3 regions of the Paenibacillus sp. GYB003 genome follow, and region 2 is predicted to be linked to each of the others. Evidence: riboswitches for the same ligand, from Rfam matches in the RefSeq annotation. Region 2 holds a riboswitch; each other region holds the start of a gene.
What was found. Region 2 has a riboswitch for cyclic di-GMP ahead of PV407_RS27015 (transglutaminase-like domain-containing protein). Riboswitches for the same ligand answer to the same signal wherever they lie in the genome.
Positions count from the first base shown of each region.

Region 1: linked by a shared signal. The riboswitch ahead of PV407_RS09840 (hypothetical protein) and the one ahead of PV407_RS27015 (transglutaminase-like domain-containing protein) in region 2 are both predicted to bind cyclic di-GMP.
Region 3: linked by a shared signal. The riboswitch ahead of PV407_RS10910 (hypothetical protein) and the one ahead of PV407_RS27015 (transglutaminase-like domain-containing protein) in region 2 are both predicted to bind cyclic di-GMP.

Region 1 is NZ_JARBDC010000025.1:33,265-39,860, reverse strand. Features, by position in the region: gene PV407_RS09860 (glycerophosphodiester phosphodiesterase) at 20-751, shown strand; gene PV407_RS09855 (LysR family transcriptional regulator) at 708-1,637, opposite strand; gene dapA (4-hydroxy-tetrahydrodipicolinate synthase) at 1,779-2,660, shown strand; gene PV407_RS09845 (methyltransferase domain-containing protein) at 2,747-3,544, shown strand; cyclic di-GMP riboswitch class I at 3,609-3,754, shown strand; gene PV407_RS09840 (hypothetical protein) at 3,865-4,065, shown strand; gene PV407_RS09835 (TM2 domain-containing protein) at 4,201-4,527, shown strand; gene PV407_RS09830 (NINE protein) at 4,554-4,988, shown strand; gene PV407_RS09825 (DUF3298 and DUF4163 domain-containing protein) at 5,129-5,761, shown strand; gene PV407_RS09820 (Gfo/Idh/MocA family protein) at 6,025-6,596, shown strand, end outside.
Region 2 is NZ_JARBDC010000085.1:39,156-45,751, forward strand. Features, by position in the region: gene PV407_RS27005 (aminotransferase-like domain-containing protein) at 1-1,234, opposite strand, end outside; gene PV407_RS27010 (hypothetical protein) at 1,484-1,696, shown strand; cyclic di-GMP riboswitch class I at 1,788-1,871, shown strand; cyclic di-GMP riboswitch class I at 1,932-2,017, shown strand; gene PV407_RS27015 (transglutaminase-like domain-containing protein) at 2,031-2,831, shown strand; gene PV407_RS27020 (collagen binding domain-containing protein) at 3,087-6,596, shown strand, end outside.
Region 3 is NZ_JARBDC010000032.1:15,018-21,613, forward strand. Features, by position in the region: gene PV407_RS10895 (hypothetical protein) at 1-2,111, opposite strand, end outside; gene PV407_RS10900 (NADPH-dependent FMN reductase) at 2,696-3,259, shown strand; gene PV407_RS10905 (HesB/YadR/YfhF family protein) at 3,256-3,534, shown strand; gene PV407_RS10910 (hypothetical protein) at 3,692-3,988, opposite strand; cyclic di-GMP riboswitch class I at 4,079-4,178, opposite strand; gene PV407_RS10915 (YjcZ family sporulation protein) at 4,409-4,522, opposite strand; gene PV407_RS10920 (universal stress protein) at 4,686-5,135, opposite strand; gene PV407_RS10925 (MORN repeat-containing protein) at 5,231-6,163, opposite strand; gene rsgA (ribosome small subunit-dependent GTPase A) at 6,204-6,596, opposite strand, start outside.

The DNA.
Region 1 (6,596 bases), on a different contig from region 2:
ACCGAAAGGAAGAGTGACTATGAAACCGCATGACAACCTGATGGTCATCGCCCACCGCGGCGCCGCCGGCGAAGCGCCGGAAAATACGCTGGGCGCTTTCGCCCTCGGGCTCGAGCAAGGCTGTACCGGCATCGAGCTGGACGTTCATCTGTCCAAGGACGGGGAAATCATCGTCTGCCACGACGCGACGATCGACCGGACGACCGACCGCAAAGGCGCGATTCACGAGCTGACGGTCGAGGAGCTGAAGAAAGCCGACGCCGGCCGCTGGTTTGACGAGCGGTTCGAGGGCGAGCGGCTGCCGCTGCTCGAGGAAGTGTTCGACCTCGTGCCGCCCGCCGTCGAGATCAACGTCGAGATTAAAGCCGGAGTCGGCGACATCGTTCCCGCGCTCATTCGGCTCATGCGGCGCAAAGACCGGCTTGCCGGCGTTTTCGTCTCCTCGTTCGATTTCGACATTTTGGAGCGGCTGAAGGAGCAGGAGCCGGAGGCGCGGATCGGGCTGCTGTACAACATCCGGATGAAAAACCAATACCGGATGGCCCAGCTGCTGGACGGCCCCGTGTATTCGCTTCATCCCCACTGGAGCCGGCTCGACGAGCAAAACGTGCGCGCGGCGACCGAACGCGGCTTGCGCGTCTATCCGTGGACCGTCAACAAAGAGGACGATATGCGCAAAATGATCGCCTGCGGCGTATCCGGCATCATTACCGATTATCCGGGCCGTCTGAAGCGTCTGCTGGAAAGCTGACGCCGCCGTCCGCCGCCTCCCGCAGCATGGCGATAAACGCCGCGAGCGTTCGCGAAATCCAGCGTCCCGCCGGGTAGACGAGCTGCACGTAGACGCGCAGCTCGGGATGCGAGAACGGGAGCGCCCGAAGCCGTCCGTCCGCGATTTCGGCCGCGACCGCGCACGCGGGCAGAAGCGCCATGCCGAGTCCGTGCAGGACGCAGCGCTTGATCGCCTCGACGCTCCCGAGCTCGCACGACAGCTGCGGACGGACGCCGTGGCCGTGCAGCAGCCCGGTAAGCATGCTCCGGTACGAGCAGCTCGGCTCCGGGGCGACCCAGGCGTGGCGGGCGAAGTCGCCCGGCCGGACATGCGCGGCTTCCGCCAGCGGATGATCGGGCCTCGCGACGAGCAGCAGCGGCTCCTCCTTCAGCACGACGCGCACAAGCTCCGGATCGGAGCTTGTTTGCTTTTCCAGCAGGATGCCCGCATCGTACACGCCTTTCCGGACGCCGTGCAGCAGCTCCGCCTCGCCTTCGGTTTGCAGCAGCAGCTCGGCCCGCGGGAACGTCTCCTTCAGCCGGCGCACGTAAGGCGGCAAGTAAAACGCCGCCATCGACTCGATCGAGCCGACCGTCAGCGAGCCCGCCGTTTCCGCGGAGACGGCCTGCAGCGACTCCTCCGCCAAATCGAGCAGCCGGTCGGCGAACGCGAGCAGCTGCTGGCCGCCCGGCGTCAGCCGAATGCCCCGTCCGCTCCGCTCGAACAGCGGCACGCCGTAATGCTGCTCGAGCTTGCGGATTTGCGCGGTTACGCTCGACTGCGCATAGCCGAGCGAATCGGCGGCGCGGGTGACGTTCATAAGCCGGGCCGTCTCCTTGAACGTGCGCAGCAAAGCCAAATCCATCCCCATTCCTCCCAATCCCAATCGATCGATAAAACCGATCGTTCTTATCGTTTATTATAGCTAACGCCGATTGCGATTCCTATGCTACATTGGTTCCAGAGCCGGCATCCCGGCCGGCGACATCGCGAGGAGGGATCGTTCATGTTGGCAAACAGGTTGAAAGGCGTCATCGTTCCGGTCGTCGCGCCGTTTACCCCGGACGGAAAGCCGGATCTCGAAAGCTTCCGGAATCTCGTGCAATCGCTGCTCGATCAAGGCGTGCACGGCATTGTCGTAAACGGCACGACGGGGGAAAGCCCGACGGTCCGTTGGGAGGAGGCGAGCCGCATGGCCGAGATCGCCATCGAGGCGAGAGGGCGGCCGGGCGTGCCGATCCTGCTCGGTACCGGCTCGAACGATACGGCGGAAGCGGTGCGGCTGACGCGGAAAGCCCGGTCGCTCGGCGCGGACGGCGCGCTCGTCGTAACCCCGTATTACAACCGCCCGTCGGCGGAGGGCGTCTTGGAGCATTACAGACGGGTCGCCGACGTCGGGCTGCCGGTCGTGGCGTACCATATTCCGTACCGGACCGGATTGGAGCTGTCGCCGGACGCGCTGGCCGCGCTGCTTGAAATCGAGGGCGTGGCGGGCCTGAAGGAAAGCAGCGGGGGGATTCGCAACGTTCTCGAGCTCGCCGGCCGGACGGACAAAGCGCTTCTGTGCGGCGACGATTCGTATTTTTACGCGGCGCTGTGCTGCGGCGCCGACGGAGGGATGCTGGCTTCGGCGAACGTGTTCACGGACCGCTTCGTGAAGCTGTACGACCTGTACGTCAAGCGGCGCGTCAAAGACGCGAAGCTGGTATTCGACGAATTGGCGCCGCTGGTCCGGCTGCTGTTCGCGGAGCCGAACCCCGCGCCTTTGAAATGGGTGTTGGCGCAGGCCGGGCGCATTCGTTCGGACGCGGTGCGGCTGCCCTTGACGCCGATCGGCGAGGAGCTGAAGCTGCGGCTGGAGCCGTTTTTGCAAGGCTATAGGAAATAACTATTAAAATCATATGTATCATATATTGGAACAATGAGCGCCGTGGCTTCATACTGGACGTATCAAGCCGAAGGGATGGTGCGCTCATGAGCGGCAACAAACAGAACGAAAGTGCAAGTCCGACCTGGAACGCCTCGCTGTACGATTCGCGAATCGGTTACGTATCGGAGTACGGGAGGTCCGTTCTCCAATTGCTTGACGCCCGGCCGGGGGAGACGGTGCTCGATATCGGCTGCGGCACCGGAGATTTGTGCCGGGAGCTGGCGAACGTCGGGGCGCTGCCGTACGGCATCGATTTTTCGCCGGACATGGTCTGCCGGGCGCGGGAAAAGTACCCGGATTTGGTTTTCGAGGCGGCGGATGCACGCACGTACCGCCCGGATCGCCGGTACGACGCCGTCTTTTCCAACGCCGCGCTGCATTGGATCAAGCCGCCGGAGGCCGTCCTCCGGACCGCGCGCAGCGCGTTGAAGCCGGGCGGACGGTTCGTCGCGGAATTCGGCGGCAAGCATAACGTCGGCGTCATCGTAAGCGCGGCGACCGAAGCGCTGGCCGGGTTCGGGATCGACGCCGAGGCGCGCCATCCGTGGTATTTTCCGTCCGTAGCCGAATATGCGACTTTGCTCGAGGAGGCGGGGTTCCGGGTCGAGTTCGCGCTCCATTTCGCCAGACCGACGCCGCTGGACGACGGGGAGCGCGGCTTGGACCACTGGCTCGACATGTTCGGCGGCAGCTTTTTCGCCGGGATGACGGAAGCGGAGAAGCGCGAAGCGTATGCGGAGACGAAGCGGCTGGCGAAGCCGGAGCTGTTCCGCGACGGACGGTGGTTCGCCGACTATTGGCGGCTGCGCATCGTCGCCTTGTGTGAAAGCGAATCGGTTTAGGAAATAAGACCTATTATCTTGTCGAATTCGATATGGTACTCTGGTATCAGTCATATCGCATGCATTCGGATAAAGGCAAACCTGCTCGAAAGACAGGGACGCAAAGCCGCGGGTCTAAAACGAAAGCAACGCCGAGCGCCATGGACGGATCTGCCGTTCCCCACGCGCCGCCGGGCCGAACCGTTTCGTCATGACAGCCGGGCCGCCCAATAGTCGATCCATACCGTCATTTAAACGGACGGCGCCTTAGGGCGGCGTCCGTTTTGTCGTGGCAACCTGCCGCGGTGCTGCACGCATTTTAGACGACGGGGGTGAACGAATTGGACGAAATTACGGAATTGAAAACCGATTTGCGACGCTTGACCGTCGAGTTGATCGGCAGGTGCGGCTATTGCTCCATGATCTCCTCGAACATCGAATTCAAAACTCCGATCTACTGCACCAAGTTTACCGGAACAGTCCACCCGACTTGCGTGGACGTGCATACGTGCCTCGCCTGCCAGGAATACAAGAGAGGCTGAGCCGCGCCGCGGCGTCTAGGACTAATTTCGCATTCTTGCAATTCCGAAAAATAATCGTTGTCTGAAAGGAATTGATTCATTATACTAGTTACGTATTTGTGACAAATCATGACAAAAGGAGACTGTATTTGTAAAATGAGTTACAACATTGCGGTCAAAAGCCAGCTCGACGCTCGCGAACTGCTGATTCTCGAGCAAGAAGTGAAAAATCAAGGCAAAAATATGGTGGTCGCCTATATTCTTTGGTACTTTCTCGGGCTGTTCGGGGGCCATCGCTTTTATTTGAGGAAAAAAGGGTCGGCCATCGCCCAATTGATTTTATCGATCACGATGATCGGGATGATCGTAACGTGCATATGGTGGCTGATCGACGCGTTTCTTTTACATACGTGGGTCAAAGATCACAACCGGGAAGTGGAAGGACGCGTCATGGATCAAATCATGATGCAAAAAAATGCGTAACCGCATGAACCGTTAGGAGCGTCGGCATGCATACGAAACAAGATTTGACGCTGAACGAATTGATGGTGTTCCAATCGGAAATGCGGTCCGCCGAGAAGTCGACCGCCATCGCTTACTTGATGCTGCTCGGGGGGCATCTGGGCTTGCACCGGTTTTATTTGAAAAGGCCGGGAACGGGCGCCCTGCAGCTCGTCCTCTTTTTGCTGTCGGTCGTGTTCTATATTATGCTAAGCGTCGGCTCCGCGATGGAGTCCGTCGCCCTCATCGTCGTGTCGGCGATTTTGTTCGCGCTGCCGGCTCTCGCCTTGTTCGTATGGGTGATCGTCGATTTGTTTCTGCTCCCCCGTATGCTGCGGGAGTACAACGGCAAAATCGAGCAAGAGATCGTGCAGGAAATATTGCGCCACCGGCATATGGAGCAGCTGATGGGCCGCAGTCGACCGGAAAACGGCATATTGTAAAAGGCTACAGGCGTCCGCAGGGACGCCTGCTTTGTTATCGGGCCGCGTCCGGGCGAAAATTCCGAATGCGAGGCACCTTTTCCTTCCCGCTGAATATCGCTAGTAATAGGCGAATATGCCGGAAGGAGGTGAAGCTTGCGATGGAGTTTCGCAATTTGACCGCAGGCATCTCGAAAAAAGTGATGATCAAGCCGCGATTGCAAATCCGCTACCCCCAGCTGACCGGACTGCCGAACCGGAAAGCGCAGATGGTCATGAACGACCGGATTTTGCGTCTCGTATACGGGCTCATTCAGGGGCAAGGGTACGTGCAGGACCCGAAAATCGAAATCGCCGGGACGTACGACATCAAGCTGAACGGCGACGGACTGATCAGCATCGTGTTTCAAAACTACGCCTACTCGCCGGGAGCCGCTCACGGATTGACGGTGCAGAAGTCGCTGACGATGGATTTGTGGGACGGCCGCGAGTACAGGTTTCACGATTTGTTTCGGGAAAACAGCGGGTACAAGGAAAAAATCGACGCCATTTTGCGCAGGCAGATCGAAGAACACGACGTGCCCATTTTGGAGTCGACTCCGTTCAAAGGCGTAGGGCCGAATCAAGACTACTACTTGACCCCGAACGAGCTGGTCGTCTACTTCCAGCTGTACGAATATACGCCTTACGCTTACGGATTTCCGACATTCCCGATTCCGTTCTCCGAAATATCCGACATCGCCGCGCCAGGCGGGCCGATCGCCCGGCTCGAGCAGGTCGCCCCGCTCATGTAAGGGAAAAGCTTTCTTTGCGCCGTCCGGCGGGAGAAAGCTTCTTTTTTTGCGCGGAAAGGGGCACTTCCGTGGGGAAGGCTTCCAGGCCCGCCTGCGACGGCTTGCGCGGCTTTGGGCGAATCGGTGCGGCGCACCCCGCATTTTAAGGTTGAAACGAGGGAGTGGAGGCGATATAATCGTATTATGCATTATATATAATATATAACAATGAAGACGGTTTGGCCGTACGAAGGCTAAACCCGGGAGAAGGAGCGAACGCTGCGATGACGGATCAAGTAAAAGTCGCCATTATCGGGCTCGGCAGCTGGGGAAGCTGCCATTTGGAAGCGTTTCATTCGATGCCCCAGGCGGAAGTGGTCGCGGTATGCGACCGCGACGAGGAGAAGGCGAAGCGGCTTGCGGAGAAGTACGGGGTGAGGCACGCGTACGGCCGCGGCGAAGAGCTGCTGGAGCGTAGCGATATCGACCTGGTCAGCATCGCGACGTTCGAGCACGAGCATTTCGGGCCGGCCGCCATGGCGCTCCGCTCGGGCAAGCATGTGCTGGTCGAGAAGCCGGTGTCGACGAAGCTGGAGGAGGCGGCCGGGATGGCGAAGCTGGCGGAGGAGAACGGCACGTTTATTTTCGCCGGGCATCTGCTCCGGTTCGAGCCGCGGTACGCGGACATCTATCAGGCGATCCGGTCGGGCCGGATCGGCGCGCCCCAGAGCATGTACCTGAAACGCGGCCGGACGAAAGGGATGTTCCGCACGTACAAGCGGACGCATACCGTGTTCGAGCTGACGGTGCACGATCTCGATATCGCGATCTGGTACGCGGGAAGCCGGGTCAAATC
Region 2 (6,596 bases):
AGCCGCCCTCCGGCAGGTCGAAAGCGATCTCGCCCGAGAGCTCCCGCCGCAGCGCCTCCGCCATAACGTCTCTCCGGCTGCGGAGGGCGGCCCTTAGCCGCATCAAGTGCGGCCGCAAATCGCGCGACTCCAAAAAATGCGCGGCAATCCATTGGGGGAAGACGCTCAAGCCGAAATCCATTTGCTCGCGGGCGTCCGCCAATCGGTTGATGACGGATTGGGGGGCGACGATCCAGCCGATGCGCAGGCCGGATGCGGCGATTTTGGACAGCGACCCGACGTACAGCACGGTTCCGTTCGGATCCGCCGCTTTCATCGGCAGCGGCTGACGGTCTTCGTTCAACGACGTCAAGCCGAACGGGTCGTCCTCGACGATCGGAATGCCGAGCCGCTCGCAGCAGGCGACGAGCTCCTTCTTTCGCTCCTCGTCGACAACGGTCCCCGTCGGGTTTTGAAAGATCGGGTTCAGAAACACCATGCGGATGCGGTGCTTCTGGTACAGCGACTGGATATGCTCCGGGTCGACGCCGCGCTTGTCGACCGGCAGTCCGAACAACCGGAGTCCCGCGGATTGAAACATCGGAAGCGAGTAGCAGTAGGACGGATTTTCGATGGCGATGGCGTCCCCGGGACTGAGCAAGCATTGCGTAATCAAATACAACGACTGCTGCGAGCCCGACGTAACGAGGATGGAATCGTCCGTGGCGCGAATGCCCCGATGCTCCCGCAAAAACGATGCCAAAGCGATCCTCAGCTTGCCGTATCCTTGGGGATCGCCGTATCCCATCTGTTCCCGGAACGGACGCCCGGCCATCAAGCCGCGTATCGCTTCGTTCGGCGACAATTCCGGGGCAAGCTCCCCGCTGGCGAAGTTGACGGCCGGATCGCCTCTCCGGATCGATTCGCGAATGCGGCGCATCAGCGGCAAGTTCGGCAAAAAGGTGCCGCCCTCGACGTAGCGGCTCCAGTTGGGGGGATGCTTCTGGGCCATTCCCCATTTATGTTGGCTGACGCGGGTCCCGCTTCCGGTCGCGCTTTCGATCATTCCCGAAGCGCGCAAATCGTCGTAAGCCTGCACGACGGTGCTGCGGTTGACGCCGAGCTGCTCCGCCAGCTTCCGTTCGGACGGGAGGATGCTGCCCGGCGGCAGCTCGCCGAACGATATGCGCTGCTCCATATAGTCCGCGATTTGCCGATACAACGGCGTTTTGCTGTCGCGATCCGGCCTCCACATGAACGACACCCCTTGGTAAGCGATCTATTATCGTGCCGCCAAGGCGGCATCTTCATCGTACCGGCAATTCGGCCGCGAGGCGAACGGCGATTGTTGCAGCTTCGTGAACATCTTGTTTCGATTTGTTGAAAAGTGGATGGGACAATTCCCGACCGATTGGACGGTCCCTTTTCGGCGAACTCGATTTAAGATGATAGGGAAGGATGGAAGCGCGTTTCGTTTCCGATGCGAACAAGGAGGCAGTGCGTTATGGCGCAATCGTTATATGTTTGGATCATTATTTTCTTCTCGATGTTCGCCGGCGTCGCGACGGTCGCGATAGGGATGTCGAAGGAAAACAAAGAGGGGAATCCCGGCTACGAACGCAGGACGAAAGGGAATTGGACCCGGCTTACGCTCGTTTACGTCGTTTCGGGAATCGCCGGCCTGGCGATCGTCGTCGCGTTTTTTCAAATACGGTAGCAGCGGGGGGCGCGCGATATGACAAATAGGCCGACATTTTGTGCTTGATAGGAATTGATATATTTGGTATGATAGTTCATGCAAAAGCATGTCACGATAACGGCAAACTTGTCGAAAGGCAAGGGCGCAAAGCTACAGGGCCTTCTTGATTCGTCAATGGCAGCCAGCTACCGAACGATTACGCTTTTTTTCTTTTTTTTCGGACAATCCCCCGCTCCGAATCGGTGAAACTCTAATACGATAATGGCAAACTTGTCGAAAGGCAAGGACGCAAAGCTACAGGGCCTTCTGACGACCGTCAATGGCAGCCTGGCCGCCGAAGGGAGTTTTATACATGCGCAACGTTTTGCTTGCCGTTGTCGCAATGTTCGCGCTTCTATGGTGCGCGCCGATCGTACAAGCGGTGCAATCGGACGATTGGCTCGGCTTGGAGCGCGTGAACGACGGCATCGTCACGATCCGGTACGACGTAAATGCCGATGTCAAAACGAAGCTGATGATCGCGAAGGAGCAAACTAAATATACGTACCGGCTGCCGCCGGACAAAAGAGAGCAATCGTTTCCGCTGCAGATGGGCAACGGCGATTATACGATTTCCGTCCTCGAACAAGTCGGCGGCACCAAGTACAAAGTGGTGCGGGAAGCAACGGTAAAGCTCGAGCTCGCGCAAGCCGAAGACGTTTACTTGAATTCCGTGCAAAACGTCGAATGGAGCGAAACGAGCCGCGCCGTTCAAATTGCGAAGGAATTGACAAAAACGTCCGCCACCGATTCGGAAAAAGTGCAGGCCGTATACGAATACGTGATCGGAACGATCCGGTACGACGACGCGCTCGCTTCCTCCGATCTCGCGGATTATATCCCCGATATCGACCGAACGATTGCGGAAGGAAAAGATATATGCTACGGCTACGCTTCGCTGTTCGCCGCCATGCTGAGGAGCGTTGATATTCCGGCGAAGCTGGTCATGGGAACGTCGGAATACGTCGAAGCGTATCATGCGTGGAACGAAGTGTATTTGAACGGTGCATGGGTCACCGTCGATACGACGGTCGATGCCGGCTGGAAAGGAAGCGGCACGGCTTTCGAGATGGTCAAAGACGCCGGCCGGTATGCGGCGGTCAAATATTATTAACCATAAGATCAACGTCAGCCTTGGACATCGCGTCCAAGGCTTATTCCAGTTTGTTCAGAAAATGTATAGTTTCTGGGGGTATACTGCAAGAAGCCCAGCTTGATCGGTGACGGAAAAACGGAAGCCGGGTCGTGCGCCAGAAGTGAGAAGCGGAGGTGAATGATCGAAAGCTCCTTGTCGGCACGCCAATCGTACGAGGCGATGCCCGTTATGCGCACGATAGATTAGGGTGATGGGGAGACCGATGGAGAAACTATGAAGAAGAAAACAAGTGGAATCGTTTTTGCGCTGCTGCTGCTGGTTCAGACGGTGTTCGGCGCTTCCGTCTGGGGGAACGCCGGCGCGTCGGAAAGCGTGCAACAATCCGTTTACGGGCAAGTCACGAATGCCGTTTATGCGCCTGCAGCGCCTGCAAAGCCTGCGGCGAATTCCGGGAGCATTTTGACCCGGGTCGTGCTGACCGACCAGAACGGCACCGTGATCGACGCCGTATACAATCCGGACAGCACGCTGGACATAGGAGCGGCCGTCAATCTGGCTTACGAATGGACGCTTCCGAACGGTCACGGCTACAAAGAAGGAAGCACGTTCGCGTTCGAGCTGCCGCCGCAGTTTGACATTTTTACGGACATCGACGAACCGCTCGTTTCCGGCCAGGATACGGTCGGACGGTTTACGGTAAGCCGGGACGGCAAAGTCGTCATTACATTCAACGAGTATGTGGAGACTCATTCGAACGTAAGCGGCAAGCTGGAAATTCGCACGGAATTTAAGGAAGAAATCGTCAAAGGCAGCACGGAGGTCGTTATCGCCGTGCCGGTAAACGGCGGCGTCCAAACCGTCATCGTTCACCTGAAGCCTCCGGGCGGAAAGCCGATCGACAAGCAAGGGCAGCAAAATCCGAGCGACAAAAACCGGATCGACTGGAACATCCAGATCAACAAATCGCTGGACAAGATCAAGCGGGCGGTCGTCACCGACACGCTGCCGGCCGGATTGGAATTGATTGCGGACTCGATTGAGGTTTATCAATTGCAGGTGAACGGAGACGGTACGACCGTGCCCGGCAATCCGGTCGAGAAAGGCGCTTATACGGTCGAAACGAGCGGAAGCGGGTTTAAGCTGGCGTTCCGCGACGAGACGATCGGCAAAGCTTACGGAGTGCGCTTTGCGACGCGCATTGCGGGCGAGCAAACGAAATTCGTCAACACGGCCGTGCTGTCGGGCGAAGGCATGACGGATGCGAAAACGACCGCAGAGGTAACCGTGCAGCGCGGCGAATTTTTGGCCAAATCGTACAAGGCCGACTCGACAACCGGGATCGTAACGTGGACGGTCAAATACAACTTCAGCGAGCGTAAAGTGCCGAAGGAAAAGGCCGTTATAACGGACCAATTCAGCGCCGTACACGAGTGGATTCCCGATTCGCTCAAGGTGTACAAAGGAGCGACGACGGAGCAGGTTCCTGCGTCCGAATACTCGGCAACCGCGACGGGGAACGGGTTTACGCTGCAGTTCAACAAAGATGTCGATTCGGCGTATACGATCGAATACAAAACGAAGCCGATCGATCGCACGGCTGCCGAAGGGAAAAAAGTGACGAACAAGGTCGTTTCGGACGGAGAATTCAAGGAAGTGACGACCTCGACCCAAAGAAGCCGCGTCCTGCGGAAGGAAAACGGAGCCGCGGATTATAAAAACAAAACGACGACGTGGCTCATTACAATCAACGGCGACAAAAATCCGGACGATAACGGCAAGTACAGCATGGACAACGTCGTTGTCACGGACACGTTCCCGAACGCCGGACTCGAGTTCATTCCGGAGTCGGTCATCGTCAAGGCGGACGGGAAGCAGGTCAAGGACGGCTACAAGGTCGTTTCCGCGGATCCCCGCAGCGGCTTCGTCATCGAATTCACCGGTACCATAAACAAAACGTATACGGTGGAGTATAAAACGAAGTTCAATGTCGGCTGGAAGACGGATAAAAACAAAGACTTTTTGAACAAAGCTTCCGTGACGTGGACCGAAAACGGCAAGCCGCAAGGACCGGTCGACAGGGATGCGAGCTTCGCCGCCGACGACTATACGAAAAACAACGGCGGCAAAGACGGCACGTACGATCCGGTCAACAAAGAAATCACGTGGAACGTCAAGCTGAACTACAATCTCGATCCGATCGCGCAGGCGAAAGTGACGGACGCGTTGAAGCAAGGCCAAACGGTTGTGCCGAATTCGGTGCGGGTGTACGAGATGACGTTGACGGGATCGAAGAACGGCGTCGAGAAAGGCGCGGAACTGCCGGCCGACCGATACGAAGCGACCGTGCAGCCTACGGCCGACGGCCATGAGCTGACCGTCCTTTTCAAGGACGATCCGTTTGCGAAGCCGTACTGGATCACGTTCAAGACGACGCTGAAAGGCTCTCTGATCGAGTCCGAAATCAAGAATACCGCCAAATTGATGAGCGGAGGCCAAACGGCGGCGACATGGGGAGCCAGCGTAACGGTGCCGCACGGCGGTACGTACGTGACGAAAAAAGGCGCGCAAAACAATAATAAAATCGATTGGACGGTTCGGATCAACGAGGGCCAATCGCATATTTCGAACGCCGCCATCATCGACCATCCGAGCCCCAACCAAGTATTGATCGAAAGCTCGTTCCGCTTGTACGCTACCCGGATCGACGCAAGCGGTCATGCGGAAAAGGCCGAGCTGCTGACGAGGGACCGCGACTATACGCTGAACATTTCGACGCTTTCGGGCGATCGGGAAACGTTCGAGCTGCGCTTTACGAACGACATTTCCTCGGCTTATATTTTGGAATACCAGTCGTTCATCAACGCCGCGGACAAAGAGGAAGTGCGAAATACGGTCGCGCTTGAAGGGGACCGGCTGACGACGGAAGTTCGGGAAACGTTCGACAAGATTATCGTGCGCACGTCTTCCGGCTCGGGTTCGGGCGGCGGCGTGACGGGCAATCTGGAAGTAACGAAGGTCGATAAGGACGATCCGTCCAAGCCGCTGGCGGGAGCGAAGTTCGCGCTCTACGACAAGGCGGAGAAGCGTGCGCCGATCGTGCAGACGACGGACGCGAACGGCAAGCTGCTGTTTACGAAGCTGCTTTACGACGACTACATTTTGGAGGAGCTGACCGCTCCCGAGGGCTACGCGATCGACGAGGCGAAGCAAACCGTTACGATCGACTCGAGCTCGACGAGCCAGGCGAATACGAAGAAGATTACCGTAACGAACCGCAAGAAAGCTCCTGTCGATCCCGTCGTTCCGACCGGCAGTCTGGAAGTGACGAAGGTGGATAAGGACGATCCGTCCAAGCTGCTTGCGGGAGCGAAGTTCAAGCTTTCCGACAAAGCCGGCGCGCGTGCGCCGCTCGAGCAAACGACGAATGCGGAAGGGAAGCTGACGTTCGCCAAATTGCCTTACGGCGACTACGTGCTGGAGGAGCTGGAGGCTCCGGCGGGGTACGTCGCGGGCGAGACGAAGCATGACGTGACGATCGGTTCCGCTTCGGCACAAGACGGGAACGTCGTGAAAATCGTCGTAACGAACGCGAAAAAATCGGATCCGGGCAACCCGGGCAACCCTGGCAACCCTGGTAACCCTGGTAACCCTGGTAACCCTGGTAACCCTGGCAATCCAGGAAACCCTGGCAATCCGGTAGACCCTGAAGATCCGGTCGAACCGGTCGATCCGGGCAACCCGACGACTCCGGGAACGGTCAATCCGAACGTCCCCGCCGATCCG
Region 3 (6,596 bases), on a different contig from region 2:
CCCGAGCCCGGCGCCGCCGGCTGCTCGAAGCCGGGGTTGGCGAGCGGAAGCCCGACGTCCCACCATTGCTGCGGAGGCGCGTCCCCGACGCGAATGCGCTTCAAGCGGGCTCCGTCCGTGTAATATACGTGCCCGTCCGCGCCGAGCGTCATAATCCCGCTTTGCGCGATCGTCCGATGCTCGAGCGTCGCCGGATCGACGACGACAATCGTCCCTCCGAGCGTCGTATACAGAAGGCCGTCGGCGCTCCATTTCAAATAAACCGGCCGCCACAAATGGTCGAAATTCCAGTTCGTCGGGACGATTTCCTTGCTTTTGACGACGGTCAGCGTCGCCGGATCGAGCACGAAAACGGTGCCGTACGCCGCTCCCCACAGCAAACGGTCCGGGCCGAACGCCAGCCCGCCGATCGCCTTCGGCTTGACCGCTCCGGGAAGCTGCGGCGTAAACTCGGACAGCTTTTGACCGGTGGCCGCGTCCATGACGAACATTTTCGCCTCCGCCTGCGTCGGTTCGATGCCGAGTCCGCCCCAGACCGAGGTCGAGCCGTATATTTTGCCGTTTTGGTAGGCGAGCCCGATCACGCTTTGATCCTGCACGACATTCCGGTACAGCCGCGGCGAAGCGGCGCCGTTCAGCGGCAAATCCATGATCGCCACCGCTCCGCCGAGCTCCCCGTACGTCGGAATCGTCCCGGCGATCAGCTTGTCCCCGCCGATCGTCATCGCGAACGGGCGGTCCTGACCGTCGCCGAGGTCGTACGCGACGCGCGGGTTCGCGTTCGTCTGCGGCGGCTTCGTCAAATCCATGTCGTGGATGACCGCGCCCGGGTAAACGCCGAAATACATATGAGTTCCGGCCGAAACCATCCCTTCCGCCTGTCCGATGTTAAACAGCGTTTTGGCGCCCGTGGCCGGATCGAGCTGCGCGCCTTGCGTCCCCATGTACCCGGTAACGTACAGCTTGTCGTCGCTGCCCCGCTCGAGCGATTGAATCGCGATCGGTTGGCCTTCGACGACGGCGGGGAGCGATTTGCTTTTGCCTGTCGTAAAATTCATGACGAACGGCTGGCCGCTGAACTGGATCGTGACGAGGCTTTTGCCCGGAAAATCGGGGTCGCCCGCCAGCTCGACCCATCCGGAGCTGCGGAAATACGTGCCGAACGCGATGCCGGTGTCGGCGATAGCGTGCGTCGACAAGTCGAACGATTTTACACGGCCGTCCGCGACGAAATACGTCTTTCCGTCCATTTCCGGGGACGTGTACAGCCCTCTGTAGTTTCCGATCAGCGTCGAAAGCCACGTCCCGGCTTCCATATCGTAGACGAGCAGCACGTTTTGCGCGCTGAGATGAACGAATAAATAACGGCCGGCCGTATTCAAGTCGTACACGAAGCCGGGATTGCTCGAGTCGTACCCGGGCAAATCCGGAAACGGCACGGCCGTCTTCGTTCCCGTGGCCGGGTCGAGCTTGACGAGCGAGCCGGCGGAGCCGATTCCCGCATACAGGCTGCCGTACCCGTACGCCAACGAGCGGACGTAATCCTGGCCCGGCTGCACGGTGCCGTAATCGCTGAACGTCCCGGTCGCGGGGTCGTACTTGAAGACAGTCGCTCCCGGGTAAACGCCGCCATATACATTGCCCGCCTCGTCCGTGCTCAACCCGTAAATCGCCTTCGCTCCGGGCGTAACGGCGCCGAGATCGGCAACCGTCTTCGTCCCGGGCGAATACCGGTACAGCTTGCCGGTTCCGCCTATGTACACGTTGCCGGACGCGTCCGTTTTATGCGTCCATACCGAGCCGGCTCCGTTCAGCGGAAACGAGCGCAGCAGCTTGTTTTGGCGAAGATCGACAACGTTGAATACGGCGGGAGTGCCGCTCGACGTCGTATACAGGACCGGGACCCCGTCCTCGACGCCGTATGCGGTATCGATCGTCGACACGCTCTGTACCATGACGCCGAGATCTTCGGGCTCGCCGTACGATTTGCCCGCAAGCGCCGAAGCCGCCTGCACGAGCCCCCCGCCCGCCGCCGGGTCCGCCGCGGCCGTCTGGGCCGCGCCGCCGAACGCCAGCATGCCGATCAAACATGCGGCAACCGTTTTTTTCAATTTGCATCTCCTCCTTGTAACGATCGAACTTCTTATAACGATCAAGGTCGAAACGAATCCGGTACACATCAACCGGAAACCAGATCAACCGAATACGGAATCATCCACCTCCATCCCGGCGTTAAAAGCTGCCAAACAGTGATATCCATCTGATGCACAAGTTCATCATAAAGAATGGAAGAAAGCGCTGTCAACAAATAACCTTCGACATTTGCAGACATCTAACTCCACAAAATCAGCCATCCCCGCATCGTTCGGCCTATCCCAGTCGAACGTTTCCGCGTGGGCAATAGTTCATTCCTCCTTCCTTTGGTAACCTATAAGTAACTCCGAAATTGGCTGCATGCTCGTGCCTTCGGTTCGTCGAACTATCGCGCGGCATCATACAAGCCGGCTGCTCCGGCACGTCTCACTTCCTACACATATTTGTATGTAAAGTTACAAAACTATTGACAAACCGCCGCCGATATTCCCATAATGGGGAAACGGCCAACGCGGACGAAACGCGTTCCGCGCCTCGGGCAATTCCTTTCGCCCCGACGCACGGACCTATGGATCCCACCTTATCGAGAGAGGCGAACGACATGAAACTGCTAGGCATATCGGGAACGATTATCGGCTCGAAGACGGCGATCGCCGTAAACGAAGTGCTCCGGGAGGCGCGCAGGCACGATCCGGCCGTCGAGACCGAGCTGCTCGACCTCAAACAATACGACGTCGTATTTTGCGACGGACGCGACCCTTCCGCTTATACGGGCGATACGAAGCGGGTTATCGACGCGATCACCGGAGCCGACTTTTTCGTCATCGGCACGCCGATTTTCCAAGCTTCGTTGTCCGGACCGCTCAAAAACGTGTTCGATCTCATTCCGGTTTCGGCGCTTCGCAAAAAGGTCGTCGGCTTCGTCGCCACGGGCGGCACGTACCAGCACTATCTCGTCATCGAAAACCAGCTGAAGCCGATCGCCGGCTTTTTCCGGTCGTACGTGGCTCCGAGCTACGTCTATTTGCACGACAGCCATTTCAACGAACGCAAAGAAATCGCCGATCCGGACGCCGCCGAGCGTATCGAACGTCTGGCGCACGAGCTCGTGTTCATGCATAAGCGATTGGGCGATGCCGGCGCGAGAAACGGGGAATCGGAATGAAGCTGAACGTAACCGACGAAGCCGTCCGTTGTTTCGCCGAAGAATGGGGATTTCGCGAAGGCGAGCATATACGCATTTACGTCCGATACGCGGGCGGCGGGGAAAACCCGTACGCGCTCGGCATAATGAGCGCGAAGCCGATCGATGCCGGGCTGCGGGCGACCGCCGGCGGCATGACGTTTTTTATGGAGGAAGCGGACGTCTGGTTTTTGGAGAACCGCGATTTGACGCTGGACGCGCAAGGCGAAGACATCTATTTTCAGCTGCCCGAATAAGCCCCTTTCCCTTTGCCGTATCCGAATGAACCGACTTCCAAGGCCGCATCGCCCGATGCGGTTTTTCGTGTTCCCGCCGTTTTGCAGCGGCATGCGCTCAAGAAAAAAGCTTCCGCGCCGTAACGGCGGGAAGCCCGGTTCGTATGGAAGCCGATGGTCAGCGCAACGTCCGCTTGGAGGAGACGTACTCCTGCAGCAGACGGTACAATTGGATCACCGAATCCTGGTTTTTGCAGAAACGGAACGAAATTTTCATCTCGCCCTGCCAATAAAAAATAAACAGATTGTTTTTGCGCCCGATGACCAGCTCGACATCCCATTTCGAATCGGTCAGCCGGTATTTGTCGCGGTTGAAAAACAGCTTCGGCCCTCCCGACGTGTCGTACATGCCGAAAAAATCGTCGCCCAATTTTACGTAAAATCCGCGCTCCGTTGAATTGAGCCGCTCGTCCATTAAAGTTCAGCCCCTTTGCTCCGTAAGTAATCGACCTGCTGCGTCCCCATCCATCCGTTTATCCAAAACAAAAAAACTTCAAACCGTTCGTTCGGCAGCTGGCTGGCATCGTCTCCGCTCGTCTTAGCCTGAGACTTTAGCCCCTGTAGCTTTGCGTCGCCGGCTTTCGCCGGGTTTGCCTTTATCGGGAAGCTTTCGAAGTTTTGGCTTCTATTTTATCGATTCCTACCTTAAGCATATAGAAGGGCTTGTCCGTCCGCATCCTCCTTTTTACCTATTTTTAGACATTAACGACTATTTTCGGACGTTTTTCGTTCCTTTCGACACGGCAGCGGAGGTCGAACGGAAAGCGAGGGGCGGTCGCCCGCCCCTCGCTCCGGATCGTATCGATGCTTGTTTCCGAACGCCTTTTCAGGACGATCAGATAAAGGCGCGGCTAACGATGACCAGCAAAATGAACAACACCAAAATGACGCCCGTCGAAGTAAACAGTCCGCCACCATAGCCGCAACCGGCACCGCCAAGGTATCCCATGTCCAGTCCTCCCCGATATCGAGTTGTTGCGGTCGATTCCCAATGGCGGCGAAGCGTATCGTCTACGTCCGCCGATTGCGAAATTAGGACCACACGATCTACGATATGAGACGGATGCCGTCTCGGACTGGATTTTTGTCCATATTGGCTTAATTTTTTAGGGTCATCGGCCGGAGCGTTCGTTTTTGATGACGAGCACCGGAATCGGGGAATGCTGTACGACGTAGTGACTGACGCTGCCGAGCACCAGCTCCTTGAACGTGCCGAGTCCCCGGCTTCCGATGACGATCAGGTCCGCGTCCATTTCTCCCGCGAACTCCAATATCGAAGCGGCCGGATCGCCCTGCAGCAGCGTAAACGTCGCGTCCGGCAGCCGGGCGGCTCGCGCCTTCGCCTCTTCCAAAATGCGCTCCGACTCCGACATTTCTTCAAGCTCGGTAAGGACCGGCGCTACCACCATCGCCTCGCCCACGACGAAATTCGGGAGCTGGAACGCGTGGGCGACCGTCAGCTTCGCTCCCGGAGCGCCGCGAACGAGATCGACGGCGCGATCCAGAGCCGTCTGCGATTGCGGAGACCCGTCATACGCGACCAGCACATGATGAAATGGCATACACTTACACCCCGCTTAGGATGGTGATAACCGTATGTGCAGCGTTCGTACGGTTCACCGGATTAGTTGGCGTCTCTTTATATTTGTACCCCAACTCAGTCCGGTTGAATCGTCGGCGGATGCAATTGATCGGTCGTTCGAACGAATTCGCCGTATGACCATATCCCGCTTTGCCGCGTTCCGTCCGGGTACGTCTTGCTGCCGCTGCCGTGCTCGAGGCCGCCGTCCCAGCCCCCTTCGTAACGGGTCCCGTCCGCCCAAACATAGACGCCGTTTCCGTGAAAGGTTCCTTCGCGCCATTCGCCGCTGTACGAATCGCCGTTCGCGTAACGTTTTTCGCCGGAGCCGTGCTCCAAGTCGTTGACCCACGTTCCCTCGTACGTCGTCCCGTCGGCCCATACGTACGTTCCCCGGCCGTGCTTCCACGGCCCCTTCGTCTCGCCGCGGTAGACGCCGCCCCGCTCGTCGGTCATGCCCTTCGCAGCGCCCGCCGCTCCGGCGCTTTCGCGCCATTCCGCCTCCCGTTCGGTGCCGTCGACGAAGACGATCGTTCGGCTTCCCGCTTCCTCCGCTTCGTTCATCCCGTTCCCGCGGACCGCCGGAGCGCGCGCCGCCGAATCGGGGGCGGCGATATAATACGGTTCGGGACGGAAATCGTCGTCGATATACGTTTTGTAATACCAGCAAACGAGATCGTACAAACCGAGCATCGTCCGCTTCACGCCGGAAACGTCGACGAGCAGCTCGCTCTCCCGCGGATCGGCAAGCTCGAGCCGCCTGAGCAGCGCGACGAAGGCCGGCATCAGCAGCTCCATGGCGTCCAGGTCCGCGACTGGATCGGCCGGCTCCTCTCCTTCGCCGAGCCGTCCTTCCCGGCGCATCATCTCCAACGCGAGCCAGCGGCCGACCGCTTTAAGCTCGCCCGGCGCGGCGGCCGGACTGACGGCAAATACATGTTCCGCCCGCGCCGCAAGCGCGTAAAGCTCGGGACACCGGCCCGCCAAAAAACGAAATTGCGAACGGTTCATGTCGAATCGCCCCTTTGGCTTACGGATCAACGGCCGACCGCTACGGCTTGCCGTTTTTACGCATATCCGCATGAATTCGTTTCCATCGCTCTTTTTCCTTTTGGCGCAGCGCGGCGTCTTCCTTGCGGGCCAAATAGGCGAGCTCCTTGCGGAGCTTCAAATAGCTGGCGTAGCGGTCGGCCGCAAGCTCGCCGGTGCGAAGCGCCGCCTGCACGGCGCAGCCCGGCTCGGTGCCGTGGCCGCAATCGCCGAACCGGCATAAGGCCGCCAGCTCCTCCACGTCGCGGAACCCTTGATCCAGCCCTTCGTCCGCATGCCACAGCTGCAGCTCGCGCATGCCCGGCGTATCGATCAGCACGCCGCCGCCCGGCAGCGGCACGAGCTCGCGATGCGTCGTCGTATGCCGGCCTTTATCGTCGTCTTCGCGAATATC